3 regions of the Klebsiella sp. A52 genome follow, and region 1 is predicted to be linked to each of the others. Evidence: predicted binding sites of a transcription regulator. Region 1 holds the regulator's gene; each other region holds the start of a gene.
What was found. The regulator ArgR, encoded in region 1, controls arginine synthesis, uptake and breakdown. The targets are predictions, from matches to a motif close to ANTGAATAAAAATACANT.
Positions count from the first base shown of each region.

Region 2: a site for ArgR is predicted at 7,995-8,012, ahead of argC (N-acetyl-gamma-glutamyl-phosphate reductase). Genes of this name have one in related genera too.
Region 3: a site for ArgR is predicted at 2,662-2,679, ahead of argF (ornithine carbamoyltransferase). Genes of this name have one in related genera too.

Region 1 is NZ_CP074437.1:1,859,358-1,869,849, reverse strand. Features, by position in the region: gene oadA (sodium-extruding oxaloacetate decarboxylase subunit alpha) at 1-1,296, opposite strand, end outside; gene KGA69_RS08800 (oxaloacetate decarboxylase subunit gamma) at 1,312-1,560, opposite strand; gene ttdB (L(+)-tartrate dehydratase subunit beta) at 1,701-2,318, opposite strand; gene ttdA (L(+)-tartrate dehydratase subunit alpha) at 2,318-3,217, opposite strand; gene KGA69_RS08785 (SLC13 family permease) at 3,250-4,518, opposite strand; gene KGA69_RS08780 (GntR family transcriptional regulator) at 4,719-5,384, opposite strand; gene KGA69_RS08775 (GntR family transcriptional regulator) at 5,371-6,000, opposite strand; gene mdh (malate dehydrogenase) at 6,132-7,070, opposite strand; gene argR (transcriptional regulator ArgR) at 7,611-8,081, shown strand; gene yhcN (peroxide/acid stress response protein YhcN) at 8,462-8,725, shown strand; gene yhcN-B (DUF1471 family stress response protein YhcN-B) at 8,826-9,092, shown strand; gene KGA69_RS08750 (barstar family protein) at 9,143-9,418, opposite strand; gene aaeB (p-hydroxybenzoic acid efflux pump subunit AaeB) at 9,503-10,492, opposite strand, start outside.
Region 2 is NZ_CP074437.1:1,117,593-1,128,084, forward strand. Features, by position in the region: gene trmA (tRNA (uridine(54)-C5)-methyltransferase TrmA) at 1-870, shown strand, start outside; gene KGA69_RS05190 (YijD family membrane protein) at 923-1,282, opposite strand; gene fabR (HTH-type transcriptional repressor FabR) at 1,298-1,933, opposite strand; gene sthA (Si-specific NAD(P)(+) transhydrogenase) at 2,130-3,530, shown strand; gene oxyR (DNA-binding transcriptional regulator OxyR) at 3,513-4,430, opposite strand; gene argH (argininosuccinate lyase) at 4,681-6,054, opposite strand; gene argB (acetylglutamate kinase) at 6,156-6,932, opposite strand; gene argC (N-acetyl-gamma-glutamyl-phosphate reductase) at 6,942-7,946, opposite strand; gene argE (acetylornithine deacetylase) at 8,060-9,211, shown strand; gene ppc (phosphoenolpyruvate carboxylase) at 9,469-10,492, shown strand, end outside.
Region 3 is NZ_CP074437.1:797,775-808,266, reverse strand. Features, by position in the region: gene pyrB (aspartate carbamoyltransferase) at 1-788, opposite strand, end outside; gene KGA69_RS03720 (pyrBI operon leader peptide) at 825-932, opposite strand; gene KGA69_RS03715 (YhcH/YjgK/YiaL family protein) at 1,124-1,576, shown strand; gene argF (ornithine carbamoyltransferase) at 1,631-2,635, opposite strand; gene rraB (ribonuclease E inhibitor RraB) at 2,799-3,224, shown strand; gene miaE (tRNA isopentenyl-2-thiomethyl-A-37 hydroxylase MiaE) at 3,296-4,060, shown strand; gene KGA69_RS03695 (GNAT family N-acetyltransferase) at 4,285-4,788, opposite strand; gene KGA69_RS03690 (YjgN family protein) at 4,973-6,169, shown strand; gene KGA69_RS03685 (valine--tRNA ligase) at 6,218-9,073, opposite strand; gene holC (DNA polymerase III subunit chi) at 9,073-9,516, opposite strand; gene pepA (leucyl aminopeptidase) at 9,638-10,492, opposite strand, start outside.

The DNA of each region.
Region 1 (10,492 bases):
TACGTCGTCGATGGCATTTTCGGCAAGCGTGATGCCCTTCTCCTGCGCCTGGCGTTTCACGTCGGCTTCAAGCTCCGCCAGCTCCGGCTTCAGCAGGTCCGCCGGGCGGCAGGTGACGGCGTCGGCGCCATCGAGCACCCGCGCCTGCAGGGCGGCGTTAACCGGCGCCGGGGTGTGGCCGTATTCGCCTTTCAGGATACCGGCGGTCTCTTTCGCGATGGTTTTGTAGCGCTCGCCGCCCAGCACGTTAAGCACCGCCTGGGTGCCGACAATCTGCGAGGTCGGAGTCACCAGCGGGATGAAGCCGAGGTCCTCGCGCACGCGGGGGATTTCCGCCAGCACCTCATCCAGACGGTGGGCGGCGCTCTGCTGTTTAAGCTGGCCCTCAAGGTTGGTGAGCATCCCGCCCGGCACCTGGGCGACCAGGATACGGCTGTCGGTGCCTTTCAGCTGGCCTTCGAAGGCGTGGTATTTTTTGCGCACCTCGCGGAAGTACGCGGCGATGCTCTCCAGCTTGTGGATATCGAGGCCGGTGTCGTAGCGGGTCCCGGCGAGGGTGGCCACCAGCGCTTCGGTGGCCGGGTGGCCGTAGGTGGCGCTCATCGAGGAGATGGCGGTATCGACGCCGTCGACGCCGGCTTCAATAGCCTTCAGCAGCGCCATCTCCGCCATGCCGGTGGTGGAGTGGCAGTGCAGGTGCAGGGTGACGGCAAAGCGTTTTTTGATTTCGCTGACCAGCTCAAAGGCGGCATGCGGGGTGAGGATACCGGACATGTCCTTGATGGCGATGGAGTCGACGCCGGTCTCCAGCAGCTGTTCGGTGAGGTCGAGCCAGGTCTGCAGGGTGTGCGCCGGGCTGGTGGTGTAGCTGAGGGTGCCCTGGGCGTGGGCGCCGTGGCTGCGCACCGCCTGCAGGGCGGCTTTCATGTTGCGCGGGTCGTTCATGGCATCGAAAACGCGGAACACGTCCATGCCGTTTTTGACGGCGCGCTCGACAAAGCGCTCCACCACGTCGTCGGCGTAGTGGCGGTAGCCGAGCAGGTTCTGGCCACGCAGCAGCATCTGCAGCGGGGTTTTCGGCATCGCCTTTTTCAGTTCGCGCAGGCGGACCCACGGGTCCTCGCCGAGGAAGCGGATGCAGGCGTCAAAGGTGGCGCCGCCCCAGCATTCCAGCGAGCGGTAGCCGACGTCATCCAGCTGAGCGGCGACGGGCAGCATATCGTCAAGGCGCAGACGGGTGGCGAACAGGGACTGGTGGGCGTCGCGCAGGACGACATCGGTAATGGCAACGGTCATGAATTCCTCCGTGAATTAAGGATTAAGGCGGCGATGGTGGTGAATGGCGGCGACAATCGCCGGTTTTAAGCGGGCGAAGTCGTCGGCGGGCGCGACGGCGGCCGGCGCCGCTTTGGGCGCGGCAGGCGGCTCAGGGAACAGACGGGTAACGGCGAGAGACATCCCCCGGATGGCGAAAATGAGCAGCAGCAGGAACGCCAGCACGAAGCCCATGCCAAGACACATCAGGGTGAAGCCCTCGCCTAACAGCGCAGCATCAGTCATAAAATAGCCTTTGGAGGGGCGCAATAATGGCGTGATGAACCCGCGATAGCAGAGTGGATTTCCCCAGACCACATGGTCAGAAGCCTCTTTATCGCGGAATTTAATTCTCGCCACTACTGCGCAATATATTTAGCCAGGAGTTATTTAATAAAACTTACGTGCTGACAGATCTCATCAGCGACAATCTCTTTGCGCTGATTAAATATCACTTTATTCTGCTCAAACAGGTTATTTCCATGGGTATCGATCGACACAATAAGTGGGCCGAATTCTTTTACCCGGCAAACCCATAAGGTTTCCGGCATACCTAAATCACGCCACTGGGCGTCTTCAATTTCTTCCACACAGACCGCGGCAACCACCGCGCAGCCGGCCGGGAATACGCAGTGCAGCGCTTTATGTTCGGCGCAGCCTTCTTCGGTACCTTTGCCCATGCCGCCTTTACCGACAATGAGTTTCACACCGGTCTTAGCAATAAATTCTTTTTCAAATTTCTCCATACGCATACTGGTGGTTGGTCCAACAGAGACCATTTCAAATTTATCTTCTGTACCTTTAATCGGCCGCACAATTGGCCCGGCATGTAATATCGCGCCGCCAGCAACGTTGACCGGCAATTCGCGACCGCCTTCAATTAAACGACGATGAGCAACATCACGACAGGTAACAATATGACCATTAAGATAAATAATATCGCCCGCTTTAATATCAGCTAAATCTTCATCTTTAATTGGCGTAGTAAGTATTTTTTTAGTCATCAGAAAGCCACTCCTGTGTGAGACGTAATGGTGTAATTCAAATCTTTATCGAAAACGATATGTCCTTTGCGGTGCGACCAGCAGCCGACGTTGACCGCCACGCCAATGGTGGAAGGGTGGCGTGCGGTATTTTCGATATTGACGCCCATCACGGAGGTATTGCCGGACATCCCCTGCGGGCCAAGGCCAATTTTATTAATGCCGTCTTCGAGCATTTTCTCCAACGATGCGGCGCGTTCATTCTCATTGCGCGATCCCACCGGACGCATCAGCGCTTTCTTCGACAGCAGCGCCGCCGTTTCAACGGAAGTCGCGACGCCAACGCCAACCAGCAGCGGCGGACAGGCGTTCAGGCCATAGCTGGTCATCACATCCAGTACGAAACGGGTTACGCCTTCGTAACCGGCGCCCGGCATCAGCACCATCGCTTTACCCGGCAGCGAGCAGCCGCCGCCGGCCATATAGGTGTAAATGCTGCACTGGTCGGAATCGGGGACGATCTCCCAGAATACCGTCGGCGTACCTTTACCCACGTTTTTACCGGTGTTGTATTCGTCAAAGGTCTCAACGCTATTGTGGCGCAGCGGAGAATCCACGGTGGCTTTAATCACCGATTCGCGCAGCAGCGCTTCCAGCTCGCCAATCAGCGGGAAATTAGCGCCGCACTCAACCAAAAACTGAATGACGCCGGTGTCCTGGCAAGAGGGACGATCCAGCTCTTTCGCCAGACGCTGGTTTTCAATCATGGTGGTAAAGATGACGTCAGCCAGCTGGCTGGTCTCTTTCTTATGCAACTCTTTCAGTTTTGCAGTGACGTCATCAGGCAATACTTTGCCGGTATATCCCACGAATTTGGCCATAATATCGGTCATTCGGGATATCTGTTCGCTTTTGCTCATAAAGGCTCCTTAGTCAGAACAGCGTCCGTAAATTACGGGTGAAAAGGGAAAAGAATTGGCAGCAGTACGAGGCTGACAATGGTAGAAACGATAATCAGAGGAAGGCCCGATTTGGCGTAATCGACAAACTTATAGCCGCCTGCCGATAGCACCATCATGTTGGCGGGCATACCGATCGGCGTCGCGTAGGCGCAGGAACTGCCGATTACGGTCGCCATCAGAACCGCTTTCGGATCGGCGCCCATTCCGGCCGCGATCGACAAACTCACCGGTACCAGTAGCGCGACGGTGGCGGTATTGGACATAAAATTGGTCATGATGACGGACAGCGCAAAGACCACCACCATCAACATGAACGGGGAAGAGTTCTGGCCCAGCATGCCGATGACATGATCGGCAACCAGCTTGCCAGCACCGGTCATTTCCAGCGCTTTTGCCAGCGCCAGCGTGCCGCCAAAAATGAAAATAGTCTGTGAATCAATCGCCTTATAGGCCTGCTTTTCCGTCAGCACGCCGGTAAACACCAGGACTAACGCACCGATACAGCCTGCCACCGTCAGGCTAATGCCGGTCTGTTTCTCAAAAATCATGCCGAGGATCGTGGCGATCAGCACCACCAGCGACAGGATCTGTTTCCAGCGCGGAACGTGGCTGTAATCACGCTGTTCGCCGACGCTACCGACTTCACCGCTATTCGCGGTAGCAGGCAGAAATTTATAGCCGATAGTCAGGAAATAGAAGATGCCGCAGAGCAGCATCGGTAAACCCACTTTCGCATACTCAAAGAAGCCAAAGCCGCTACCGATATTCTGCAACGCCGATTGCGCGATCAGGTTGCCGGGCGCGCCAATCAGCGACAGGTTGCCGCCGAGCGCGGCGGCAAATACCAGCGGCATCAGCAGACGCGAGCGGGCAAAACCCGATTTCGCCGCGACGCCAATTACTACCGGGATCAATACCGCCGCCGTACCGGTGTTGGAAAGAAAACCCGACATCACGCCGACGACCACCATGATGGTGAAGATCAGCTGTTTTTCGGTTTTGGCGAAGTGAGTGATCACCCCACCGACTTTATTGGCCATCCCGGTTTCAAATAACGCCCCGCCGACGATAAACATGGCGACAAAAAGAATGACGTTGGAGTCGATAAAACCGGCAAAAGCTTGTTTTAGATCCAACACGCCGGTGAGCACTAACGCCACGCAGACCACCATGGAAGTCACTGCCAAAGGCACCTTCTCCCAGACAAACATGACGATAGCGAACACCAGCAAACATAAGGTGATGGTAATCGGTTCCATATTTATAATTATCCATATCAATGATATATGATATTGTATCCAATATTAACGAGGGAGAAATTATGCCCATGCAAAAAGTAAGTCAATGCGTTTTTAAACAAAGATCGCGCAGTGCGATCTGCATCAAGATCCTCTGCAGATCGTCACAAGAGATGATTAATAGCGTTGATGAATACGACTAAAACCAACAGGCTTTAGCGCTATACAGAGGTTTCGGGAAGGTATCGCGTGAGCATATTTTCCATTGAGCGAATAATATGCTCGCGCATGCGCTGACGCGCCAGTTCTTCATTATGCTGTTCAAGTGCCTGTAAAATCGCCTTATGTTCGCGAATGGAGATAGCGGCGTATTCTGCTTCGGTGACCTTGTGCCCCATCGACAGTCCGTTCCACATATTACAGAGCAGCATCTTCATTTTTTCGTTGCCCGCGGCGTTCCAGATCTCCATATGGAAGGCCTGGTTCAGGTCGGAATATTCAGTGAAGTTATTATCGGCCAGCGCTTTTTCCGCCGCATCGTGTACCCGGGCAATGGACGAAATATCCGTGCCGGGACGGGAGGCTTTCGCCACTGCCTCACTTTCCAGCAGCGCGCGAATTTCATAATGCTCGCGAATCGTCTGTTCGTTGATCCCCAACACCACCGCGCCTTTATTAGGGCGGACTTTAATCAGGCCATCGGCGGCTAAAATCTGAAACGCTTCGCGCACCGGCATGCTGGAAACGCCGACCATCCGGGCAATGCCTTCGAGAGTTATCTCCTGCCCTTCCACTAAATCCCGCGAAAGAATCGCTTTGCGTAATACCGCAGCGACCTGCTCTTTCGCCGAAAGAAGCTTAATTTTCCCTAATTTAGGCTTCTGCACTTTCCCAATCCTTCATATGTTGACGCATAATTTCCGCAAGCATGAGGAAATAACGCTGTGTTGCCTGAGCAATATTGCCCACATCGCCGCGGCTAATGGCTCCAGCCAGTTCATGTAGTATCAGTGCCGATTCCTGGCTATCGTCTTTCAGATACAGGATGACATAAGAAATATATCCATCCAAAAATTGCTGATACGCCTTCGCCAGATAGCGGTTATCAAGATAGGAAATCAGCAACTGATGAAATTCCAGTTCGCGAGTTTTGTCGCCAGGCTGCGCCAGCGCTTGCGCGCGCCCGAGCAGCAATTCCCCCTGGTTTGCCGGCACGAGAGTGAACAATTCGGCAGCCATCACCGCGATCACGCGAAAAATATGGCTAACATCATCGGGCACCAGCTTTGATACCTGCATATGACGGTTAGGCAAGCGCACCAGAAACCCCTCTTGTTCAAGAGACTGCAACGCTTCTCTAACCGGCATACGTGAAAGCCCTAGCTGCTCAGCAATACTCTCCTGCGCCAGCTCATCTCCCGGTTTTATCGCTCCGGAAAGAATTTGATAGCGAATGATTTGCGTAATGTGGTCCCTGGTCTGCTTTCTTTCGATCTTTTTCACAACGTCCTCATTGCGTGGGGCTTAAGACGCGGGGATTTTAGCAGATTTAGCCGCCAGGCGGCGCATTCGGCAGGGAGATGAGGCGATAAAAAAGCCGGAACGACGGTTCCGGCTTTTCTGCTAAGGAGATGTTACTTGTTGACGAAATCCTCGCCGAGGGCGATATCTTTCTTCAGCGTATCCAGCATGCCTTCCAGCGCCTGCTGTTCAAAAGCGCTGAGTTTACCAATAGACTGACGCTCTTCCACGCCATTTTTGCCCAGCAGCAGCGGCTGCGAGAAGAAACGGGCATACTGGCCGTCACCTTCGACGTAGGCACATTCAACCACGCCTTTTTCACCCTGCATGGCACGCACCAGTGAGAGCCCGAAACGCGCAGCCGCCTGGCCCATCGACAGCGTCGCCGACCCGCCGCCCGCTTTCGCTTCCACGACTTCCGTCCCGGCGTTTTGAATACGTTTGGTGAGATCCGCGACTTCCTGCTCGCTAAAGCTGACGCCAGAAATCTGCGACAGTAAAGGCAGGATAGTGACGCCAGAGTGGCCGCCAATGACCGGAACTTCAACCTCGGTTGCCGACTTGCCTTTCAGCTCGGCGACAAAAGTATTAGAGCGAATAATGTCGAGCGTGGTGACGCCAAACAGTTTGTTTTTATCGTACACGCCGGCTTTTTTCAGCACTTCGGCGGCGATAGCGACGGTGGTATTTACCGGGTTGGTGATAATACCGATGCAGGCCTGCGGACAGGTTTTTGCGATCTGCTGCACCAGATTTTTAACGATACCGGCGTTAACATTAAATAAGTCGGAACGATCCATGCCGGGCTTGCGCGCGACGCCGGCGGAAATCAGCACCACATCAGCGCCTTCCAGCGCCGGGGTTGCATCTTCACCGGAGAAACCTTTGATTTTTACATCTGTGGGAATATGACTTAGATCTACCGCCACGCCCGGCGTAACCGGAGCGATGTCGTACAACGAGAGCTCTGAACCTGAAGGCAGTTGGGTCTTAAGTAGTAGGGCAAGCGCCTGGCCGATGCCACCAGCGGCGCCGAGGACTGCAACTTTCATCCTAAACTCCTTATTATGGTTAATTTACACCCTGAATAATTCGAGTTGCAGGAAGGCGGCAAGAGCGTGAATCCCCAGGAGCTTACTGAAGTAAGTGACTGGGGTGAACGATTGCAGCCAACGCACATGCAGCTCGAAGTATGACGGGTATAGTCTTTCGTTATTCCGTCGCCTGGACCTTAATTCACAAGATGAACAATTACAATAATTATGGCTGAAGAATGCGGGGTACGCGCAATGATGCAGCAAATTCGCATTTTTCTTCCTGAGACTGGCCATCCAGCAAAGCCGTAGTACCGGATCGACTATTGGTTACAATACACCCAGCTCGCTCGGCAAAACAATATCAATTTCATAACATTTATTTCACTTTTACAGCAATTTACCCGCTGTGATGCAGGCATGTTCCTCATCAGGGTTATTTGCTAAAATATGCGCCTTTCATAACATTATTTACGCTATTCCCTTGCGGATTATTTGCATAAAAATGCACTTGTATGCATAATGATGTTGTTTTTACCACCATAATCTGGGTGACTTATGCGTAGTTCGGCAAAACAAGAAGAACTGGTTAAAGCGTTTAAATCGCTGCTTAAAGAAGAAAAATTCAGCTCGCAAGGCGAAATCGTTCAGGCGCTGCAGGAAGAAGGTTTCGAGAACATCAACCAATCGAAAGTTTCCCGCATGCTGACAAAGTTTGGCGCCGTTCGCACGCGTAACGCCAAAATGGAAATGGTCTACTGTTTGCCTGCCGAACTCGGCGTGCCGACGACCTCCAGCCCGCTGAAAAACCTGGTGCTGGACATCGATTATAACGATGCGGTGGTAGTGATTCACACCAGCCCCGGCGCGGCGCAGCTGATCGCACGCCTGCTGGATTCCTTAGGTAAAGCCGAAGGTATTCTGGGTAGTATCGCGGGGGATGACACTATCTTTACCACCCCTGCCCGCGGTTTTTCCGTTAAAGATCTCTACGACGCGATTCTGGTCCTGTTCGAACAGGAACTCTAAGCGCTCCCCCTCTGGTTCCCGCCAGAGGGCTCTTCCCCGCAAAACGCTCCCCCTCAAACCTTCAAATAAAGCAGCATTTTTTTAACATTTAGTGTGGTTTTCCACCTCTATACATTCCTTTACCGAATGATAACGGCTAAAGCGCACAAAAGATCAAAGCGCAATATCTATTTGATTTAAATATAAATAATCATGACATTCACCCCATGAATGACATTTCTAATTCTTATACGTTATAAAAACGACATTTCTTGGAAATTATTTACACTGAAAACAATTAGCATGGTATTAATATTTTTGGTGATTAGTGTATACTTGATTTTGTGATGAGGGTCACGAAACAAAGCCCCCTAATAATAAAATTCGACGAGGTGAACATCATGAAAATCAAAACCACTGTAGCCGCACTCAGCATGCTATCCGTACTGTCCTTTGGCGCTTTCGCCGCTGATTCAATCAACAGCACTCAAGCGGAAAGCCGCCAGTCACTGGGCACCGTATCTATCGGCGCGGTAGGTTCTTCCCCGATGGATATGCACGAAATGCTGAACAAAAAAGCACAAGAAGAAGGTGCTTCTTCTTATCGCATTATCGAAGCTCGCACCGGCGACCACTGGCACGCCACTGCTGAACTTTATAAATAAGCTTTAACGATTGTCGGTCATTAACTGAAACAGTATCTCTTCAGCGGCCTGGGTTCATACGAAATCTCCCGCCGCTGCACAAATGGTTGGAGTAAAGATTATGAAAAGCGCAATTATCATCGCATCCCTGGGTCTGGCATCTGTTCTCTCTTTCGGCGCAAGCGCAGCCGTACAGCAAGTGAACGCCGATCAAGCACAAAATCTGCAACCAATGGGCACTATCTCTGTATCTCAAGTAGGTAGCGCGCCAATGGATATGCGCCAGGAACTGGCGGCTAAAGCCGAGAAAGAAGGCGCCAGCAGCTACCGCATTATTGAAGCTCGTACCGGCGACAGCTGGCACGCGACTGCTGAGTTGTACAAATAAACCCTCGTCGTCTTATCCGACGACTTGCCCCCGCCCTGCCGGGGGCTTTTTTATGCCCAACGGGCATTGAAACGTAGTAGTCCTTCCAGCTCCTCTTCCGCTTCATCGAACAGCAAAATTAACGCGCCAAAGCGACGACGCTGTTTTTCATCCAGATGAACAAATTCAATCTCCAGCGGGAACGGTAAGCGCCCTCCCGTCACCGCGCTCCACAGCGCGTCGAGGTTATCCACCTGCTTATCCGGTAGCGCGAAGGCGCGGGAAAACTCGCGATAGAAATCCTGTTGCTCAGCTATTTCATCAAAATCAAAGGTATAAATAGTCATTGCCCGGCGCCCCTTAAGCTCTGTCCCTCTACACCAAATAAGTATAGCGATAAAAAAACCGACGCCGGGGCGTCGGTTCGCAGCTTAGCTGTTGGTGAGCACGTGCTGATATTTCTTCAGCATATCGACCAGCCGTCGCACCGGCTCAGTGACCTGGGGCGACGCCTGCCAGTGAAGGAGTTTTTCCTGATAAACATCAAGCTCTTCCAGCAGACGGGTAAAGTAACGGCGGCGCTTATCATCGCTGCCGGCGGAGATAACGTGATCGGCGGTTCGCCGCAGCTGGCGGTGGAAGGCCGACAAATCCTCGTTTACCGGCACCGGGGCATCGCGTAGACGCTGGTGCGCGATAATCAGCGTCAGCGCCAGCCGGAAGCGGGCGATATCGCCGGGAAACTTGTTCAGCAGTAAAAATAGCTGTTGATACAGCGCCGGCAAATGGTTCTCTTTACGCCGGGCGCTATTCGTGGTCAGCGAAGAGACCGCCGCCGAGACGAACTGGTTCAATAGCACCCGTCCGGTGCGGGCCTGCGAGTTATCACGCACTAACAGAATCACCATCAGCGCGAGGAAACAGCCGACAATCTGCCCCAGGGCGCTATCGAGGAACTGGCTAAACTGGAACTGCATCGGGTTATCCAGCACCAGAATATTGATGGTGCTCGCCAGGGCCCCAAGCGATCCCAACCGCCGCTTTTGTACCTCAATGCCGATAAAGAACGCCATCGCGGCAAGGCTGATACACAGCAGCAGCATGCTCTGCTGCGTCGCAGGCATGACGACAAGGAAGAACAGCGCGCCGAGCGGTAGAGCGGCAAGGGTGCCATAGAGGAAGTCTAAGGCCACCATCCGCGGGTTAGGCAGACGCATCGCCAGCGCGGTCACCACGGCAATCATAACCATCGCCCCGCTACCGGATGTCCAGCCGGTCCACAACCAGAACAAGGTGCCGAGAATACACGAAATAGAGGTTCGCCAGAAATTGACCATCGCGTGGTGACGCTCGGCGGACTCAACCTTCACCACCGTTTCGCCGCGTAAGACTTCATCTTCGATACGGCTGATTTTGGTATT
Region 2 (10,492 bases), 740 kb from region 1:
CCGGCCGCCAGCGAGCTCATCAACCAGCTGATGCCGGCGATGCTCGACGGCGTGCGCCATAACCCGGTCCTGCGCCATAAGCTTTTCCAGATTGATTATCTGACGACCATGAGCAACCAGGCCATCGTCTCGCTGCTCTATCACAAGAAGCTCGACGACGAATGGCGCCAGCACGCGGAAGCGCTGCGCGATGCCCTGCGCGCGCAAAATCTCAACGTGCAGCTGATTGGCCGCGCCACTAAAACCAAAATCGAGCTCGATAGGGATTATGTCGATGAACGTCTGCCGGTTGGCGGGCGCGAAATGATTTATCGTCAGGTAGAAAACAGCTTTACCCAGCCAAACGCGGCGATGAATATTCAGATGCTGGAGTGGGCGCTGGACGTCACCAAAGGCTCCACCGGCGATCTGCTGGAGCTCTACTGCGGCAACGGCAACTTCTCGCTAGCGCTGGCGCGTAACTTCGATCGCGTGCTGGCGACGGAAATCGCTAAACCGTCAGTCGCCTCCGCGCAATACAATATTGCCGCCAACCATATCGATAACGTGCAGATTATCCGCATGGCGGCAGAAGAGTTTACTCAGGCGATGAACGGCGTGCGAGAGTTTAACCGTCTACAGGGTATCGATCTGCAAAGCTATCAGTGCGAAACCATTTTTGTCGATCCGCCGCGCAGCGGGCTGGATAGCGAGACCGAAAAAATGGTTCAGGCCTATCCGCGAATTCTGTATATCTCCTGCAACCCGGAAACACTGTGCCAGAACCTGGAAACCCTCAGCCAGACGCACAATGTCACCCGCCTGGCGCTATTCGATCAGTTCCCGTATACCCACCATATGGAATGCGGCGTGCTGTTAACGAAGAAATAAACGCATAAAAAAACCCGGCGAACGCAACGTTGCCGGGTTATTGCCTGGCGGATTACTCCGCCGCGGTATCTTTGCGGTTGCGCATCTTGTAACCGATCCAGAACACCATCACGACGGACAGCACCGCCGGGAAGAAGTTAGAGCCGATATCCGGATATTCTGCGCGCACCACGGTGCTATACAGCAATACGCCGAGAATAAAACAGGCGGCGGAAAGCCCCGGCAGCCCGACCGGCATACTGCGGTTCTGATAGCGCTGGTGCAGGCAGTACACCGTCAGCAGCAGCGACAGAACCGGGAAGATGGAAAAGGGAACGATTGAGCTGAACAGCGCGGCGAAGGTGCCATTAATGGACAGACCCGCGATCAGCGCCAGCAGTAGCGTACCTTTATCTTGAACTGAGTGTTTCATTGCTCGTCCTTCACGTTATTCGGAATGATGTGACATTTTTTCTTGTTCACGGCGATACCAGTAATACGCGCCTTTTGAAATCATTCTGAGCTGCAGTACCAGCCGCTCTTCCAGCTGTCGGCGCTGTTCCGGACTGACGTCCAGCGCTTCCGCACCGGCGTTGAATACGATGGTGACCATAGCTTCAGCCTGCGCTTCGGTAAAGGCGCGCGGCATATGATTTTCGAGTTCTAAATAGTCGGCAAGTTCCGCGATGAAATGCTGGATCTCGCGCGCTACAGCGGCTCGAAACGCCGCGGATGTGCCAGAACGCTCACGCAACAGCAGGCGAAAGGCGTTCGGGTTGTTACCAATAAACTCCATAAAGGTAGAGACGGAGGTGCGGATCACGCTGCCGCCTTTGGCAATGCGCTGGCGCGCCTGGCGCATCAGCTGGCGCAGCATTAGCCCGCTTTCGTCTACCATCGTCAGGCCTAACTCATCGACATCGCGAAAATGACGATAAAAGGACGTCGGCGCGATCCCTGCTTCCCGCGCAACCTCGCGCAAGCTCAGGCTGGCAAAGCTTCGCTCAGCGCTAAGTTGGCTAAATGCCGCTTCCACCAGCGAGCGGCGGGTTTTTTCTTTTTGTTGTGCTCTTACGCCCATCACGATGTATGAATCCTTCCAATAGCCCTGTCGGCACTATACCAGAGATTAAAACTAATCGGTTTGTACTGGATTGTGAATGATTGTTTATGAGCCGTTTCTGCTTTTATGCCGCAAAAAAGCACAACGATAATTGGGTTAAAGCTCGCCAAATGTTATCATCGTGTTTATTTTGTGTATAAAACAGGTGAGTAATGCCATGTCACACTCTTGGGATTATGATGCAATAGTGATTGGTTCCGGTCCTGGCGGCGAAGGCGCCGCTATGGGACTGGTGAAACAGGGAGCTCGTGTTGCCGTTATCGAGCGCTACCATAACGTCGGCGGTGGTTGTACCCACTGGGGAACCATCCCGTCAAAAGCGCTTCGCCATGCCGTCAGCCGTATTATCGAGTTTAACCAAAACCCCCTCTACAGCGACCATTCCCGTCTTCTCCGTTCTTCCTTCGCCGACATCCTCAACCATGCCGACAGCGTCATTAACCAGCAAACCCATATGCGTCAGGGTTTCTATGAGCGCAACCACTGCGAAATTCTGCAGGGCAACGCCCACTTTGTTGATGAGCACACGCTGGCGCTGGAGTGTCACGATGGCACCGTAGAAACGGTCACCGCCGAGAAATTCGTTATCGCCTGCGGCTCGCGCCCGTATCATCCGGCCGACGTCGATTTCCACCACCCGCGCATTTACGACAGCGATTCCATTCTTAGCCTGCACCACGAACCGCGCCACGTGATCATTTACGGCGCCGGGGTGATCGGCTGCGAGTACGCATCGATCTTCCGCGGTATGGAAGTTAAGGTCGATCTGATCAACACCCGCGATCGTCTACTGGCGTTCCTCGATCAGGAGATGTCCGATTCGCTCTCCTATCACTTCTGGAACAGCGGCGTGGTTATCCGCCACAACGAAGAGTACGAGAAAATCGAAGGCGTCGATGATGGCGTGATCATGCATCTGAAATCCGGTAAGAAGCTGAAAGCTGACTGCCTGCTGTACGCCAACGGCCGTACCGGTAACACCGACACCCTGGCGCTGGAAAATATCGGTCTGCAAACCGACAGCCGCGGCCAGCTGAAAGTGAACAGCATGTATCAGACTGCTCTGCCGCACATCTATGCCGTCGGCGACGTTATCGGTTATCCGAGCCTGGCATCAGCGGCTTACGATCAGGGGCGCATCGCCGCGCAGGCGCTGATCAAAGGCGAAGCCTCCGCGCATCTGATTGAAGATATCCCGACCGGGATCTACACCATTCCGGAAATCAGCTCAGTGGGTAAAACCGAGCAGCAGCTAACCGCCATGAAGGTGCCTTATGAGGTGGGTCGCGCGCAGTTTAAACATCTGGCGCGGGCGCAAATCGTCGGTATGAGCGTAGGTACGCTGAAGATTCTGTTCCATCGCGAGACGAAAGAGATCCTCGGTATCCACTGTTTTGGCGAGCGCGCGGCCGAAATTATTCATATCGGCCAGGCGATTATGGAGCAGAAAGGCGGCGGTAACACCATTGAGTACTTTGTTAACACCACCTTTAACTACCCGACCATGGCCGAAGCCTATCGGGTAGCGGCGTTAAACGGCTTAAACCGCCTCTTTTAACGCCTTATCGAAGTGGCCATCCATAGTACTACGGATGGCCTCCGCCAGATGCTCATAGCGGCTACGCAGCGGCGAACCAGGACGATAAACCAGCCCGATGGTGCGTCTTGGTTCCGGCTTAATGCACGGAATATAGACCACGCCATCGCGTTTTCTCTCCTGCGGTACCGCCAGCGCAGGCAGTAGTGTAATACCACTTCCGGCGGCAACCATGTTGCGCAGCGTTTCAAGGCTGGTCGCGCGGAAGTGGGTATCTTCGTCCGCACCCGCTTCAAAGCAGAAGCCCATCGCCTGGTCGCGCAGACAGTGTCCGTCTTCCAGCATCAACAGCTTTTCACCCGCTAAATCCGCCATCGGCACGCGATCGCGCTCCGCCCACGGATGGTCTTCATAGATAGCCAGCATCATCGGCTCATCGAACAGCGGCACTTCGATAAAGGCTTCACTCTCTTTGACCAGCGCGAGGATCGCGCAGTCGAGCTTACCGCTATCGAGCTGCGCCAGCAGCTGATGGGTTTGCGCCTCATGCAGATACATTTCCAGCTTCGGGAAAGTCTGATGCAGCATCGGGATTATGTGCGGCAGCAAATATGGCCCCACCGTCGGGATCAGGCCGATATGCAGCGGCCCGGACATGGTTTCCCCTTGCTGGCTTGCCATCTCCTTGAGCACTTTTACTTCGCGTAGCACGGTACGCGCCTGATCCACCAGCAGCAAACCCGCCTGAGTGAACAGAACCTTACGGCTGGTGCGCTCCAGTAACATCACCCCAAGTTCATCTTCCAGCTTGCGAATTTGTCCGCTGAGCGTGGGCTGACTGACGTGGCAGGAATCTGCCGCACGTCGGAAGTGGCGATGTTCAGCCAGCGCTACCAGGTATTCAAGATCGCGAATATTCATTATTCATCCTCCATCGCCACGATAGTCCATGGCGATAGATAGAATAGCAACGAACGATTATCCCTATCAAGTTTTCTGTTCAATAATAACCACAGAAACGAGGAGAACATCTGAAAATCATTGAGTCGCCTCACAGTTTCCCTACCCGAACAACTAAAGCCAACGTGAACTTTTGCGGACCTTGTGTCCGCTTTTTTTTGCGTAAAAAAGCCCGGGAGTTACCCAGGCTCATTCACTCACGCGCAATCTCTTACACCAGGCGCTGTCTGGCGTCGGCAATCGCCTGCGCCACCTGCTGCGGCGAGACGCCGCCTTTGGCCGCACGTTTATCAAGGCAGGACTGCAACGACAGGATCGGGTAGACGTCATCGCCGATAACGCTGCTGAACTTTTGCAGGTCGCTTAACGGCAAATCTTCCAACGCTTTGCCCTGAGCAATCGCTTCAACCACCGCTTCACCGACGATATGGTGCGCTTCGCGGAACGGAACGCCTTTTGCCACCAGGTAATCCGCCAGCTCGGTAGCGTTGGCGTAGCCCTGCTGCGCCGCTTCCGCACAGCGCGGACGTTTCACCTGAATACCGTCCAGTACCAGCGCCGCCATGTGCAGGCAGTCGAGCCAGGTGTCCAACGCATCGAACAGCCCTTCTTTGTCTTCCTGCATATCTTTGTTGTAGGCCAACGGTAGCCCTTTCAGGGTCATCATCATGCCGGTCAGCGCGCCCTGCACGCGGCCGCATTTACCGCGGATCAGTTCCAGCGCATCCGGGTTTTTCTTCTGCGGCATCAGCGACGAACCGGAAGTAACGCGGTCAGACAGTTCAACAAAACCCGCTTCGCCGGTATTGAAGAAAATCAGATCTTCGGCAAAACGCGACAGGTGCACCATGCCGATTGAGGCATCGGAAAGCAGCTCCAGCACGTGATCGCGATCGGAGACGCTATCGAGGCTGTTACGGGTCGCCGATGCGAAACCCAACCAACCGGCCAGCTGTTCACGGTCGATTTCATAAGCGGTTCCCGCCAGCGCGCCGCAGCCCAGCGGGCTGACATCAAGGCGCTTGAGCGCGTCCTGCAGGCGGCTTTCATCACGGGCCAGCATTTCAACGTAGGCCAGACACCAGTGCGCAAAGGTCACCGGCTGGGCGCGCTGCAGATGGGTATAGCCCGGCATCACCGCATCCTGATTGTTGCCTGCAGTTTCCACCAGCGCGCTTTGCAGTTGGCGGGTCGCGGACAGCAGTTCGGTGACGGTCTCTTTGCACCACAGCTTGAGATCGGTGGCGACCTGGTCATTACGACTACGTCCGGTATGCAGTTTTTTGCCCAACTGGCCGACTTTATCGATCAGTTTTCCTTCGACCCAGCTATGGATATCTTCGGCATCGCTTTCAAGGATTTGCTGCGGGTTGGCGCGTACCTCTTCCAGCAGAACGTTCAGCGCCTCTTCCAGCTGCAGCTGCTCATCGGCGGTCAGTACGCCTACGGTTACCAGCGCTTTGGACCAGGCGACGGATCCCACGATATCCTGTTCCGCCAGACGATAGTCAAAGCGTAAAGAGTCGTTGAATTGTTTGAACCGCTGGTCTGCTGCCTGTGTAAAACGCCCGCCCCAAAGTGCCATAACATGCTTCCTTTATTCGTGAGTTCTGCCGGGTCGCGCTGCGCTTACCCGGCCTACGGTCTTGTTGCCCCGGCAAACAACGCGCCGCCGGGCATTCAATCTTAAGCCAAAATACGCGTACCGATCGGCGTACCGTTAAATAATGCCGGCAGCTGCTCGGCATGACGCCAGGAGGCGATATCCACCGGGCGACCCAGCTCGCGCGCCGCGTCCAGCGCCGCGTTTACTTTCACGATCATACCGTCGGTAATGATGCCCTGTTCAATCAGTTGCTCGGCCCTGGAGGCGGTCATTTCCGCAATCCGCTGACCTTTGCCGTCGAGAATGCCGCTCACATCGGACAGCAGGATAAGATCCGCGCCCAGCGTCGCCGCCAGCGCCGTCGCCGCCTGATCGGCGTTGACGTTCATCAGCTGTCCTTCGTCAGTGACGCCAATCGAGCTCACCACAGGCAGGTAGCCGCCCGCCAGCAGCGTATTGATAAGCGTCGGCGAGCCTGCCTGCGCTTTACCAACGTGGCCCAGTTCTTCATCCAACTGAGTCACCTTCACGCTATCGCCATCGCCAAGGAACAGCCCTACCGAGGAAAGACCATGCTTTTTCGCCCATGCCAGCAGCGTTTTGTTGGCGGTTCCCGCCAGCGCGCCGGTAATGATGTCAATCTGATCGGCAGGCGTTACGCGCAGGCCATTTTTCTTTTTCACCGGCAGATTAAGCTGTTTCATCAGCTCATCCACCACGCAGCCGCCGCCGTGGACGATAACCAGCGGACGCTGGTGTGTTTCGCGGTAATGCACCAGCGCGGTAAACAGGCGCTCCAGCGCTTCTTCGCTATCCAACAACACGCCGCCAAGTTTGATAATCAATGGATTGTTCATCATCACACCTTAAATTAAAGACTGCGTCTCAGCGAAGCCGAAACGAATGTTAGCGCACTGCACAGCCTGCGCTGCCGCGCCTTTCAGCAGGTTATCCTCTGCGGCCACGACGATAATATGTTCGTCCTGGACGGCAAAACCGATATCACAGAATGGCAGCCCAACTACGTTTTTCAGCGCCGGTACGCCTTTATCGTATAAACGGACCAACGGCTTATTGGCATAGGCCTGCTGGAAGACCTCAGCAACCTGCTCTTTACCGACGCCCGGCTTCAGGCTGCAGGTAATGGTTTCCAGAATACCGCGTTTAAAATTGCCCAAATGGGGAGTGAAGATCACCTCTGCGCCCAGATGGGTAGAAATTTCCGGATGGTGGCGATGATTGAAAACACCGTACGGCTGCAGGCTGACTTCGCAGAAGCTATTGCTCATCGCCGCCTTACGCCCGGCGCCGCTGACGCCGCTGGTGGCGTTGATCACCGGCCATTGCTTCAGCTCCAACAGACCGGCATCGATCAGCGGTTTTAACGCCAGCTGCGCCGCTGTCGGGTAGCAGCCAGGCACCGCGATCAAATTCGCCTCTTTCAATGCTTCGACGTTCCACTCGGCCAGACCGTAGACCGCCTGTTTGAGCAGGTCCGGATGCTGATGCGTGAAACCGTAGTATTTTTCGTAGAACGCCCCATCGTTGACGCGAAACGCGCCGGATAAATCGAACACCACGCAGCCCGCGGCCAAAAACTGCGGCGCCAGATCGTGGCTGACTTCATGCGCGGTGGCGAGGAACACCACATCCGCGCCGGCGCTAAATTCGCTGATATCGGACATTGCCTGCAGCGGCAAATCGACAATGCCTTTCAACTGCGGATGTATATCGGAAATTAACTTTCCAGCATCATTGCTTTGCGCGGAGACGGTCAAAGCGGTTATGTTCATATGAGGGTGGCGATTTACATAGGCCACCAGCTCTGCGCCGGCATAGCCGCTAGCTCCCACGATCAGCGTATTTAGCATTGGAAGAGCATCTCCTTACATTCGATGGGTTTTATTGCGCTCAACGATATTGTATTTTTATTCACAAATACTGCATGAATATTGATACTATCATGACCAGAGGTGTGTCAACAATGAAAAACAATTTACCGCCCTTTATCGAGATTTACCGCGCATTGATCGCCACACCCTCCATCAGCGCGACCGAAGAAGCGCTGGATCAAAGCAATGAGTCTTTAATCAATTTACTCGGCGGCTGGTTCCGCGATCTGGGCTTTAACGTCGAGATCCAGCCAGTACCGGAGACGCGTAATAAATTCAATATGTTGGCCAGTACCGGCCACGGCGCTGGCGGCCTGCTGCTTGCCGGGCATACCGATACCGTGCCTTTCGACGATGGTCGCTGGACTCGCGACCCGTTTACGCTTACCGAGCACGACAACAAACTCTACGGCCTCGGCACGGCCGATATGAAAGGCTTCTTCGCGTTTATCCTCGATGCCCTGCGCGACGTTGACGTCAGTAAATTGAAAAAACCGCTGTATATTCTGGCCACCGCTGACGAAGAAACCAGCATGGCGGGCGCGCGCTATTTCGCTGAAACCACACAGCTACGCCCGGACTGCGCCATCATCGGCGAGCCGACCTCGCTGCAGCCGGTGCGGGCGCATAAAGGCCACATTTCAACAGCGGTACGCGTACTGGGCCAGTCAGGCCACTCCAGCGACCCGGCGCGCGGCGTGAACGCTATCGAACTGATGCACGATGCGATTGGCCGCATCATGCAACTGCGCGATGACTTAAAAGAGCGTTACCACTACGCTGCCTTCACCGTGCCTTATCCGACGCTCAACCTGGGCGCCATTCACGGCGGCGATGCATCCAACCGCATCTGCGCCTGCTGCGAGCTGCACATGGATATTCGTCCATTGCCGGGTATGACGCTTAACGACCTGAACGGTCTGCTGGATGAAGCGCTGGCGCCGGTTAGCGAGCGCTGGCCAGGGCGTCTGACGGTCTCTGAGCTGCATCCGCCGATCCCAGGCTATGAATGCCCGCCGGACCACAAGCTGGTCGAAGTGGTTGAAAAACTGCTCGGCGCGCAGACCGAAGTGGTGAACTACTGCACCGAAGCGCCATTTATCCAGACGCTGTGCCCTACGCTGGTGTTAGGACCGGGCTCCATCAACCAGGCCCACCAGCCGGATGAATATCTGGAGACGCGGTTTATTAAGCCAACGCGCGAGCTCATCACCCAGGTTGTCCATCACTTCTGCTGGCATTAATTGCCGCCGTTTTCCCGCCTTCACGTCCGGAGGCGGGAGAGTGACGATCGTCACACTTCCATAAGTAATGCTTATCCGCCGACCGCTGAGTTAACTTTCGCAAATTATCGCTATTTATTCGTTTGCTGAAGCGATTTCGCAGCAATTGACGCGGGGGTATTTACGTGGCTTTATAAAAGACGGGTTGCTTATCCACTGCTCAATTCACGGAGCGCCGGATATAACAAAATAAAATGAGATGGGGTGTCTGGGGTAACATGAACGAACAATATTCCGCTTTGCGTAGTAATGTCAGTATGCTCGGTAAGGTGCTGGGCGACACCATCAAGGATGCGTTAGGAGAAAACATTCTTGATCGAGTCGAAACTATCCGTAAGTTGTCCAAATCTTCTCGCGCGGGCAATGAAGCCAATCGCCAGGAGCTGCTCACCACGCTGCAAAACTTGTCCAACGACGAGCTGCTGCCGGTGGCGCGCGCCTTTAGCCAGTTTTTGAATCTGGCCAATACCGCTGAGCAATATCACAGCATTTCGCCCAACGGCGAAGCCGCCAGTAATCCGGAAGTTATTGCGCGTACCCTGAGAAAACTCAAAGACCAACCCAATCTCAACGAAGACACCATTAAAAAAGCGGTGGAATCCCTGTCGCTGGAGCTGGTGTTAACCGCTCACCCGACCGAGATCACCCGCCGGACGCTGATCCACAAAATGGTGGAGGTCAACAACTGCCTTAAGCAGTTGGATAACAAAGATATCGCCGACTATGAGCACAATCAGCTGATGCGCCGCCTGCGCCAGCTGATCGCCCAATCCTGGCATACCGATGAAATTCGTAAGCACCGCCCTTCTCCGGTCGATGAAGCCAAATGGGGTTTCGCGGTAGTTGAAAACAGCCTGTGGGAAGGCGTGCCGAACTATCTGCGCGAGCTGAACGAACAGCTGGAAGCCAACCTCGGCTACCAGCTACCGGTTGATTTTGTGCCGGTACGATTCACTTCCTGGATGGGCGGCGACCGCGACGGCAACCCGAACGTCACCGCCGATATCACCCGCCACGTGCTGTTGCTCAGCCGCTGGAAAGCGACCGATCTGTTCCTGAAAGATATCCAGGTGCTTATCTCCGAGCTGTCGATGGTCGAATGCACCGACGAGCTCCGCGATTTGGCCGGCGCGGAAGGCGCGCAAGAGCCGTATCGTTATCTGATGAAAAAACTGCGTAGCCAGTTGATGGAGACCCAGGCCTGGCTGGAAGCGCGTCTGAAAGGGCAAAAACTGCCGAAAC
Region 3 (10,492 bases), 1.1 Mb from region 1:
TTCATGTTGGCGCGCGCGCCTTCGAGATCCGCGGCGCGCAGTATGAACTGCGCCTTCACGTTGGCGTATTCCGATGGGTCAAGGCGCTCTTTCTGCACGCGCGTCATATACAGAATATCGACCTCTGCCATCACTTCGTCGATGGCGCTATGCAGGCTCCAGGCGATGCCTTTTTCATCCAGCATATCGAGAATATATTGCGGCATCGCCAGCGCGTCCGGGGCGATGAAGTAAAAGCGGTTGCCGTTGAATTTGGCCAGCGCCTGGGTCAGCGAGTGTACGGTACGGCCATATTTCAGGTCGCCGACCATCGCGACATTAAGATTCTCAAGGCGGCCCTGAGTTTCCTGAATGGTGAACAGGTCGAGCAGGGTTTGTGTCGGATGCTGATTGGCGCCGTCGCCGGCGTTGAGAATCGGCACGCCGCCGGAGAATTCGGTTGCCAGACGCGCGGCGCCTTCTTGCGGATGGCGCATCACGATAGCATCGACGTAGGTGCTGATAACCGAAATGGTGTCGGCCAGGGTTTCGCCTTTCTTACCGAGCGAGGTGTTGCTGCTGTCGGAGAAGCCGACCACGCTGGCGCCGAGGCGGTGCATGGAGGTTTCAAAAGAGAGACGAGTACGAGTGGAGGCTTCAAAGAAACAGCTGGCGATAACCTTATGCTTCAGCAGCTCGGGTTGCGGATTGGCTTTCAGCTTTGCGGCCGTCGCCAGCACCAGTTCGAGGTCTTCGCGGCTGAGATCGTTTATGGAAATGATATGTTTTTGATATAGCGGGTTAGCCATGCTTATCTCCTGACGCCTGAGCAAAAAAAAAGCCCCTTAAATAAGGGGCTTCGAGAATTCATTGAGCAACGGAAAGAAAAACGCCAGGCCAGCGCCTGCTTTCAGACGCGGTAAGACACAGCAATGTCGTACGCAATTGACCATATTTCCTCCCGGCAAAACGGCTGGCATTATACGCAGCTTTGATGAGCAATCAAGCGATTAATCCACAATCAGGGAAACGTTTGCCTGCGCAGGCTGCGCCAGCGCAAAAAACCGCGATAAAAATGTGGTCTGGCAGTGGTAAGCGGCGTATAAAACAAAAATGAAAAGCTGTTTTATATTTGAGGGCTCTTATGATTATCGGCAATATTCATCATCTGCAATCCTGGCTGCCGGACGCGCTGCGTCAGGCGATTGAGCATGTTAAGGCTCACGTCAACGAGGCGACGCCGCTCGGCAAGCACGATATCGACGGCAACAATCTGTTCTATCTGATTTCTGAAGACAGCACCGAACCGCAGGCCGAACGTCGCGCCGAGTATCACGCCCGCTATCTGGATATCCAGATTGTGCTGCGTGGTCAGGAAGGGATGACCTTCAGCACCTTACCCGCAGGCGAGCCGCAGACTGACTGGCTGGCGGACAAAGACATCGCCTTCCTCGCCGAGGGAGCGCAGGAGAAAACCGTTATCCTTAACGAGGGGGATTTTGTGGTGTTTTATCCAGGCGAAGTGCATAAACCGCTCTGTGCGGTCGGGGCGCCGGCGAAGGTGCGTAAAGCGGTGGTGAAGGTATTGATGGCTTAAAACGGGTAGCCCGGATACGCCTGGCGCTATCCGGGAATCTACCTTGGTTAATGGCTATTTTCCAAGCGTCGCCACCATCACCGCTTTGATGGTGTGCATACGGTTTTCCGCCTGATCGAAGACGATGCTCGCCGGCGATTCAAAGACTTCATCGGTCACTTCCATGCCGCCGTGCAGTCCATACTCCGCCGCCATCTGTTTGCCGAGAATGGTCTGGTCATCGTGGAACGCGGGCAGACAATGCAGGAATTTCACCTGCGGGTTGCCGGTCAATTGCAGCATGGCTTTATTCACCTGGTAACCGCGCAGCAGGGCGATACGCTCCGCCCATTTCTCTTTCGCCTCGCCCATCGACACCCACACGTCGGTATAAATGAAATCGGCGCCTTTTACGCCCGCGGCGATTTCTTCCGTCAGGGTAATATTGCCGCCGTGCTTTTTCGCCAGCGCAGTGCATTCCGCCACTAAACCTTCATCCGGCCAGCAGGCTTTCGGCGCCACCAGACGCAGATCCAGCCCGGTCAGCGCGGCGGCTTCCAGCATGGAGTTACCCATGTTGTTACGCGCGTCGCCGGCGTAGACCAGCGTCATTTCATTAAATGCCTTACCCGGCAGGTGCTCTTGCATGGTCAGCAGGTCGGCCAGGAGCTGCGTTGGGTGGAATTCATCGGTCAGGCCGTTCCACACCGGCACGCCGGCGTACTCCGCCAGGGTTTCCACCAGCTCCTGGCCGTAGCCGCGATACTGAATACCGTCATACATGCGGCCCAGCACGCGGGCGGTATCTTTCATGGATTCTTTGTGGCCGATTTGGCTTCCGCTGGAACCGAGATAGGTCACGCGGGCGCCCTGGTCGTAAGCGGCAACTTCGAAAGAGCATCGTGTGCGGGTTGAGTCTTTTTCGAAGATGAGCGCGATGTTTTTGCCCTTCAGTTTCTGGGCTTCGATGCCGTTTTTCTTATCGGCTTTTAATTGCGCGGCCAGGTCGACAAGGCCGGTAATTTCTGCAGCAGTAAAATCCAGTAATCTCAAGAAATGCTTCTGATATAACGCGGACATAATTCCCTCACCTGGCAAACGCCACTATTGAATTAAAATTCACTTTATATGTATGAATATTCATTTGCAACCCCGAGTTAGAAATCTTTTACACAGAAGGTGGAGGCAATCACGGCGGTATGTGACAATAGGAGTATCTGCCGCACATTATGAGGAACGAGCCATGGCAAACCCGGAACTACTGGAAGAACAGCGTGAGGAAACGCGTCTGATTATCGAAGAGCTGCTGGAAGATGGCAGCGATCCGGACGCGCTGTATACCATTGAGCATCATCTCTCTGCCGATGATTTCGAAACGTTGGAAAAAGTGGCGGTAGAGGCCTTCAAGATGGGTTATGAAGTCACCGAGCCGGAAGAGCTGGAAGTCGAAGAAGGCGAAGTGGTGATCTGCTGCGATATCCTGAGCGAAAGCGCGCTCAACGCCGATCTGATCGACGCCCAGGTTGAACAGTTGATGAACCTGGCGGAAAAATTCAACGTTGAGTATGACGGTTGGGGTACCTACTACGAAGACCCGAACGGCGAAGACGATGACGGCGAAGATGACGAAGATTTAATTGACGAAGACGACAACGGCGTACGCCACTAAGTCGTCAACGGATACGGCGGCGTCTGCCGCCGTATATACCCGTCCTGATTAGGGTATAGCCTGGAGCTTCAATGGATTACCCGCAAATACTCTCCCCGATTTTAGCATTTCTTCACTGTCCTACGCCGCAGGCGTGGATTGACGAAGCCCGTAAACCGGAAAACCTGCCGCTGCTGCTGACCGACCATATGGTATGCGAGCTGAAAGCGGCGCAAAACGCCATGCTGCTGGTACGCCGCTACGTCGCCGATAAAGACGGCGCCGACGAGCTGCTGGAATGCCTGAAACCGTACGAAGACTTTACCTATCGCCGTGGGCCGGAGCCGGATTTTGTCGCTCTGCATAAACGGATCAACAAAAGCGCTATGCCGCGAACCAACGACCCGTGGAGCAGCCAGTTGCTCGACAGCATGATTCTGTTGATCAAAGAGGAGCTGCATCACTTCTGGCAGGTGCGTGAGATCATGCTGGCGCGGGATATCCCTTACGTCAAAATCACCGCCAGCAACTATGCCCGCGGTATGCGCCGGGAGGTGCGATCGCACGAGCCGGTGATGCTGATCGATAAGCTGATTTGCGGCGCTTATATCGAAGCGCGCTCCTGCGAGCGTTTTGCCGCGCTGGCGCCGTGGCTGGATGATGATTTACAGAAGTTTTATCTGTCGTTGCTGCGCTCCGAGGCCCGTCATTATCAGGACTACCTGGACCTGGCGCAGAAGATAGCGGGGGAAGATATCAGCGAGCGGGTGCGCCACCTTGGCGAGGCGGAAGCGGCATTGATTCTCCGCCCGGAGCCTGAGTTCCGCTTTCACAGCGGCGTACCGACGGCGCCGTAGTCAGCGATTTTCGGACCCGGTAGCCACTAATACTGGCAGTTTCAGTAGTCATGGGGAGAGATAGCGTTGAGAGCTTCAGCTCGTAATGGTACAGGCCGTAGGTCGGGTAAGGCGTTAGCCGCCACCCGACAAAAAAAACGGCACCGCGAGCCCGGGACATCCCCCGGCTAGCGCTACGCTTAGCCGGGCTACCAAACTGTAGCCCCGGTAGCGCTATCAAGGCGTTACAGCGTTTTCAACATCCGCACTTCACAATCGACGTGGCCGGTGCAGCCCAGCGGCCCGTCGATATGTTCAAATCCGAGATGTTCATAAAGGGCAATCGCCTCTTTCAAAAAAGCGGTGGTCTCCAGATAGCAGCGTTTAAAACCCTGCTCGCGGGCGTGATCCATCGCCATCAGCGCCAGCTTTTTCGCCAGCCCTTTGCCGCGCGCCGCGGTCATAAAGTACATTTTCTGCAGCTCACAGATATCGGACTCGCTACACGAGAGCGGCGCCACGCCGCCGCCGCCAACCACTTCGCCATTTTGCTCCACAACCCAATAGGCGGAGCCCGGTTGGCTATAAAGTTCATAGAGTTCATCCAGGTTGGGATCAGCGACCGTATAGCCTTTATCGGCGGTCAGGCCGTATTCCGCGGAGACCTGGCGGATAACTTGGGCGATGGCGGCATTATCTGCCGCCGTAATGCGGCGTAAAGTAAAGGTCTGTGGCGCAGCAAGATTCATAGAATCACTCAATTTTAGCTTAAATAACCATACATTGTTTTAATACCATTATTCTTTAACCGACGCAAGGCGTGCATAAATATATTGCCGAGTAATTTCAAAATAATATATTCTGCATATTTAATGATGGTTATTCTGGCTTATTATTTATATATATAATTTAAAGTACAAGGATGGCGGGGTTATGGATATTACTTTAGGGAAGAAGCCGCGTGCTAGTCATTATTTTGTCTTTCACGGACGGGCTCGCGCCTATTTCTTTATTTGTTTGGTCAATATTATACTGTCAGTAATTACTTTAGGGATATTCATTCCCTGGGCATGGGTACGTAGTCGCCGTTACCTTTGTGAAAATATGGAGGTTAACGGTAACCGTTTTGCTTACCACGGGAAGGGTTTCACGATTTTACTTAGCTGGCTGCTAATGTTTATCGTGCTGGTTTTACTCAGTCTGGCGCTTGCCATTTTCTCTCACGGCAGCGAAGAATGGGTGACGTTAGCATATCTTATCCTGCTGCCAGTCATGGTAATGAAGGGGTTAAGCTACCACGCGAATATGACCTCATTCGCTAATATTCGTTTCGGGTTTAAATGTAATCTGCTGCGCGCATGGTGGATTATGCTTGGGTTACCTTTGCTGATAGTCGTACTAACGGTGTTGATCCTCGCTATTCCTGGAAGTCGTATCTGGTTAGGTTCAGGCATAAATGACATGCTAGTGGGTTTCGTTGCGCTGGTTTTACTGGCGCTGTGTGTGATGGCCGTCGCCAGCGGGGTGGTTTACAGCCACTGGCTTGAACTGATCGGCAAAGGCGCAAGCTTAGGCAAAAATAAATTTAATATTTATATTAGCACTAAGCGTTGCGTCGTGGCTTTTTTATGGGCAATGGTAATTATATTGCCATTTATTATACTGTTTTTCGGGTTTTTCATTTCCGCATTCATGCAAATGATTACAGGATGTATGTTCGGCTTGTGTAATGAAAATACGGTTCTGTTTATGGCATTACGGCATCTTGGAACGGTGGCAGGAGGAAATTTATTTCTCACCATCGGCATCGTGTTAGCCATGACGTATATCCGGGTAGCTTTACGTAATCACGCGTGGAATAATTTGGTGCTTGGCGACAGCATTCATTTTCGTTCTACTCTGACGTTTTTTGGTCTTGCCCCGCGTTTATTGGCTCTGACGTTTCTTTCTCTGCTGACATTGGGTCTGGCGTACCCCTGGTTAAAGATTAATTTGATGCGCTATATTGCCGCCAACACCGAGGTAATGGGTGACGTTGAAACGCTCGACCTGCAGCAAGATGAGGCCCATAAACCACCAGTACCTGGCAAATTGTTCAGCGGTTTTTTACCTAACCTGCCGTTCTTATAATGTAAAAAAGCCGGAGCAAGCTCCGGCTTTTTATGCTTTGGCGAGCTATTACAGCGCGGCGATCACCGCCTGCTGTTCAATCAGTTTCGCTTTCGCTTCCGCATAGCCTTCCAGCTTCTCACGCTCTTTGGCGATAACCGCTTCCGGCGCGCGGGCCACAAAACCTTCATTGGACAGCTTGCTTTCGATACGGCCGATTTCCGCTTCGACTTTCGCCACTTCTTTCGCCAGACGCGCCAGCTCGGCTTCTTTGTCGATAAGGCCCGCCATCGGGATCAGCAGCTCGGCGCCGTCGATAATCTTAGTCACGGAAACCGGACCTTTATCATCGGCAGGCAGCACGGTGATGCTTTCCAGACGCGCCAGGTTCAGCAGGAAGCTACGGTTGTCGTTAACACGGCGCTCGGCATCTCTGCTGCAGCCGCGCAGCAGCAGTTCCAGCGGCTTGCCCGGAGCAATGTTCATTTCCGCCCGGATGTTACGTACGGCAACGATCGCCTGCTTCAGCCATTCGGTATCCGCCAGCGCCGCTTCATCAACCTGAGAAGCCTCATACTGCGGGAACGGCTGCAGCATGATGGTGTCAGCGTTAATACCGCAAATGACCTTCACGCGCTGCCAGATGGTCTCGGTGATGAAAGGAATAATCGGGTGCGCCAGGCGCAGCAGACCTTCCAGCACGGTCACCAGCGTATGGCGAGTGCCGCGCAGTTCCGCTTCGCTGCCGCCGTTCATGACCGGCTTGGTCAGTTCGAGGTACCAGTCGCAGAACTGGTTCCAGGTGAACTCATACAGGATGCCCGCGGCGATGTCGAAGCGGAAGTTATCCAGCGCTTCGCGGTACGCTTTCACGGTCTGGTTGAATTCAGCCAGGATCCAGCGGTCGGCCAGGGACAGCACCATCTCGCCGCCGTTAAAACCGCAATCCTGATCTTCGGTATTCATCAGCACGAAGCGGCTGGCGTTCCACAGCTTGTTGCAGAAGTTACGGTAACCTTCCAGACGCTTCATATCCCAGTTGATGTCGCGGCCGGTAGAGGCCAGCGCCGCCAGGGTAAAGCGCAGGGCGTCAGTGCCGTGCGGCTCGATGCCGTTCGGGAACTGTTTCTCGGTACGCTTGCGGATTTTTTCCGCCAGTTGCGGCTGCATCATGTTGCCGGTACGTTTCTCCAGCAGCTCCGGCAGGGTGATACCGTCAACCATATCCAGCGGGTCAATGACGTTACCCTTGGATTTGGACATCTTCTGGCCTTCGTCGTCGCGGATAAGGCCGGTCATGTAGACGGTCTTAAACGGAACCTGCGGCTTGCCGTTTTCATCTTTGATGAAGTGCATGGTCATCATGATCATGCGGGCAATCCAGAAGAAGATGATGTCGAAGCCGGAGACCATCACGCTGGTCGGATGGAACTGACGCAGCGCGTCGGTGTTTTCCGGCCAACCGAGGGTGGAGAAGGTCCACAGCGCGGAAGAGAACCAGGTATCCAGAACATCTTCGTCCTGACGCAGGGCAACGTCGGCGCTCAGGTTGTTTTCCTGACGCACTTCGTCTTCGCTACGGCCAACATAGACGTTGCCGTCGTTGTCATACCATGCCGGGATGCGGTGACCCCACCACAGCTGACGGGAAATACACCAATCCTGAATATCGCGCATCCAGGAGAAGTACATGTTTTCGTACTGCTTCGGCACGAACTGAATGTCGCCATTCTCAACGGCTTCAACTGCCGGCTTGGCCAGCACGTCGGCACGCACATACCACTGGTCGGTCAGCATCGGTTCGATAACCACGCCGCCGCGGTCGCCGTAAGGCACGGTCAGGTCGTGCGGTTTGATTTCTTCCAGCAGGCCCAGCGCGTCGACAGCGGCAACCATCGCTTTACGCGCGGCAAAACGTTCCATCTTCTGGAATTCAGCCGGGATCTCGTTGGAATAAACGTCGGATTCGTTGCCTTTGGTGTCATAGACTTCCGCGCTTTCGCGGATGTCGCCATCAAAGGTCAAAATATTAATCATCGGCAGCTGATGACGGCGGCCAACTTCGTAGTCGTTAAAGTCGTGCGCCGGGGTGATTTTCACGCAGCCGGTGCCTTTTTCCATGTCGGCGTGTTCATCGCCAACAATCGGAATGCGGCGGTTAACCAGCGGCAGCACCACGAATTTACCAATCAGGTCTTTGTAGCGCGGGTCTTCCGGGTTTACGGCCACGCCGGTATCGCCCAGCAGGGTTTCCGGACGAGTGGTGGCGACCACCAGGTAATCTTTACCGTCAGCGGTTTTCGCGCCATCGGCCAGCGGATAGCGGATGTGCCACATGGAACCTTTCGATTCGCGGTTCTCCACTTCGAGGTCGGAAATGGCGGTGCGCAGTTTCGGGTCCCAGTTCACCAGGCGCTTGCCGCGATAAATCAGGTCTTCTTTGTACAGGCGAACGAAGACCTCTTTCACCGCGTTGGACAGGCCTTCGTCCATTGTGAAGCGCTCGCGCTCCCAGTCTACGGAGTTGCCGAGGCGGCGCATCTGGCGAGTAATGGTGCCGCCGGATTCCGCTTTCCACTGCCAGATTTTATCGATGAAGGCATCGCGACCGTAGTCGTGGCGGGTTTTACCTTCTTCAGCGGCAATCTTACGCTCAACCACCATCTGGGTGGCGATACCCGCGTGGTCGGTACCGGCCTGCCACAGGGTGTTTTTACCCTGCATGCGCTGGTAGCGAATCATGGTATCCATGATGGTTTGCTGGAAGGCATGACCCATATGCAAACTGCCGGTGACGTTCGGCGGCGGGATCATGATGCAGAAGCTCTCCTGGCTTTCATCACCATTCGGTTTGAAATAGCCCTGCTTTTCCCAGTGCTCGTAAAGCGGCTGTTCGATATCTTGTGGGTTGTATGTCTTTTCCATTATTTCCAGGTTGCCGTGTTCAGGTTGAAACCAGCCATGCGGTACGCTTTATAGCGTTCGCGCGCCAGTTGTTTCAGAGAATCTTCGTAAGGGACAAAGTCTATCACTTCTGTGAAAGCGGTGGCAAAATCTGCAAAGTTTAGCCGCAGGCTGATAAGAATATCCCGCGGACTGCTGTTGCGCTTTTGCGGCCAGGCAATTTCTACCGGCGCGCCGCCTCTCGGGCCTTCGCCCGCCAGGTTATGCGGCACAAAGCTCTCCGGCGGCCGCGTCCACAGCGCTTCGTCGAGGCGAATAGCCTGCTGTTCATCTTCACAGGCGATCAGTACGCGCTTGCCGTTGCGCCAACGTTCTGCGGCAATTTCACACACCAGCTGTTCGACGGCGCTGAGCTCGTCGACGGTGTCTTCGTTGTCCAGAAGATAGAACGTTGCGTTTTTCATATATGGGGCTTCTTGTTGTGGATTTAAATGCAAAGCCGGGTGGCGCTACGCTTACCCGGCCTACAAACGGCATCTTTCCGTAGGCCCGGTAAGCGTAGCGCCACCGGGCATCAGACGGCAATCACTCTTCGCCGTTAAAACCCGCACGATTGAGCAGGAACTGAGACAGCAGCGCCACCGGACGACCGGTTGCGCCTTTGGCCTTCCCGGAACGCCAGGCGGTACCGGCGATGTCGAGGTGTGCCCAGTTGTACTTACGGGTGAAGCGTGACAGGAAGCAGCCAGCGGTAATCGCGCCGCCAGGACGGCCGCCGATGTTGGCCATATCCGCAAAGTTGGACTCCAGCTGATCCTGGAACTCGTCGGCCAGCGGCAGACGCCATGCGCGGTCGCCGGCCAGTTCGGAGGCGCCGATCAGCTCATGAGCCAGCGGGTTATGGTTCGACATCAGGCCGGTGATGTGATGGCCGAGGGCAATCACGCAGGCGCCGGTCAGCGTTGCGACATCGATAACCGCTTCTGGTTCGAAGCGCTCAACGTAGGTCAATACGTCGCACAGCACCAGACGGCCTTCGGCATCGGTATTCAGCACTTCAACGGTCTGTCCGGACATGGTGGTCAGAACGTCGCCCGGGCGGTACGCGCGGCCGCCAGGCATGTTTTCACAGCCCGCCAGCACGCCGATGACGTTGAGCGGCAGCTGCAGCTCGGCCACCATTCGCATTACGCCGTAAACCGCTGCCGCGCCGCACATGTCGTACTTCATCTCGTCCATGCCTTCGGCAGGCTTGATGGAGATACCGCCGGAGTCGAAGGTCAGGCCTTTACCGACCAGCACGATAGGGCGCGCGTCTTCAGACGGGTTGCCTTTATACTCGATGACCGACATCAGCGACTCGTTCTGCGAGCCGTTGCCGACGGCAAGATAGGAGTTCATCCCCAGCTCGCGCATCTGCTGCTCGCCGATTACGCGGGT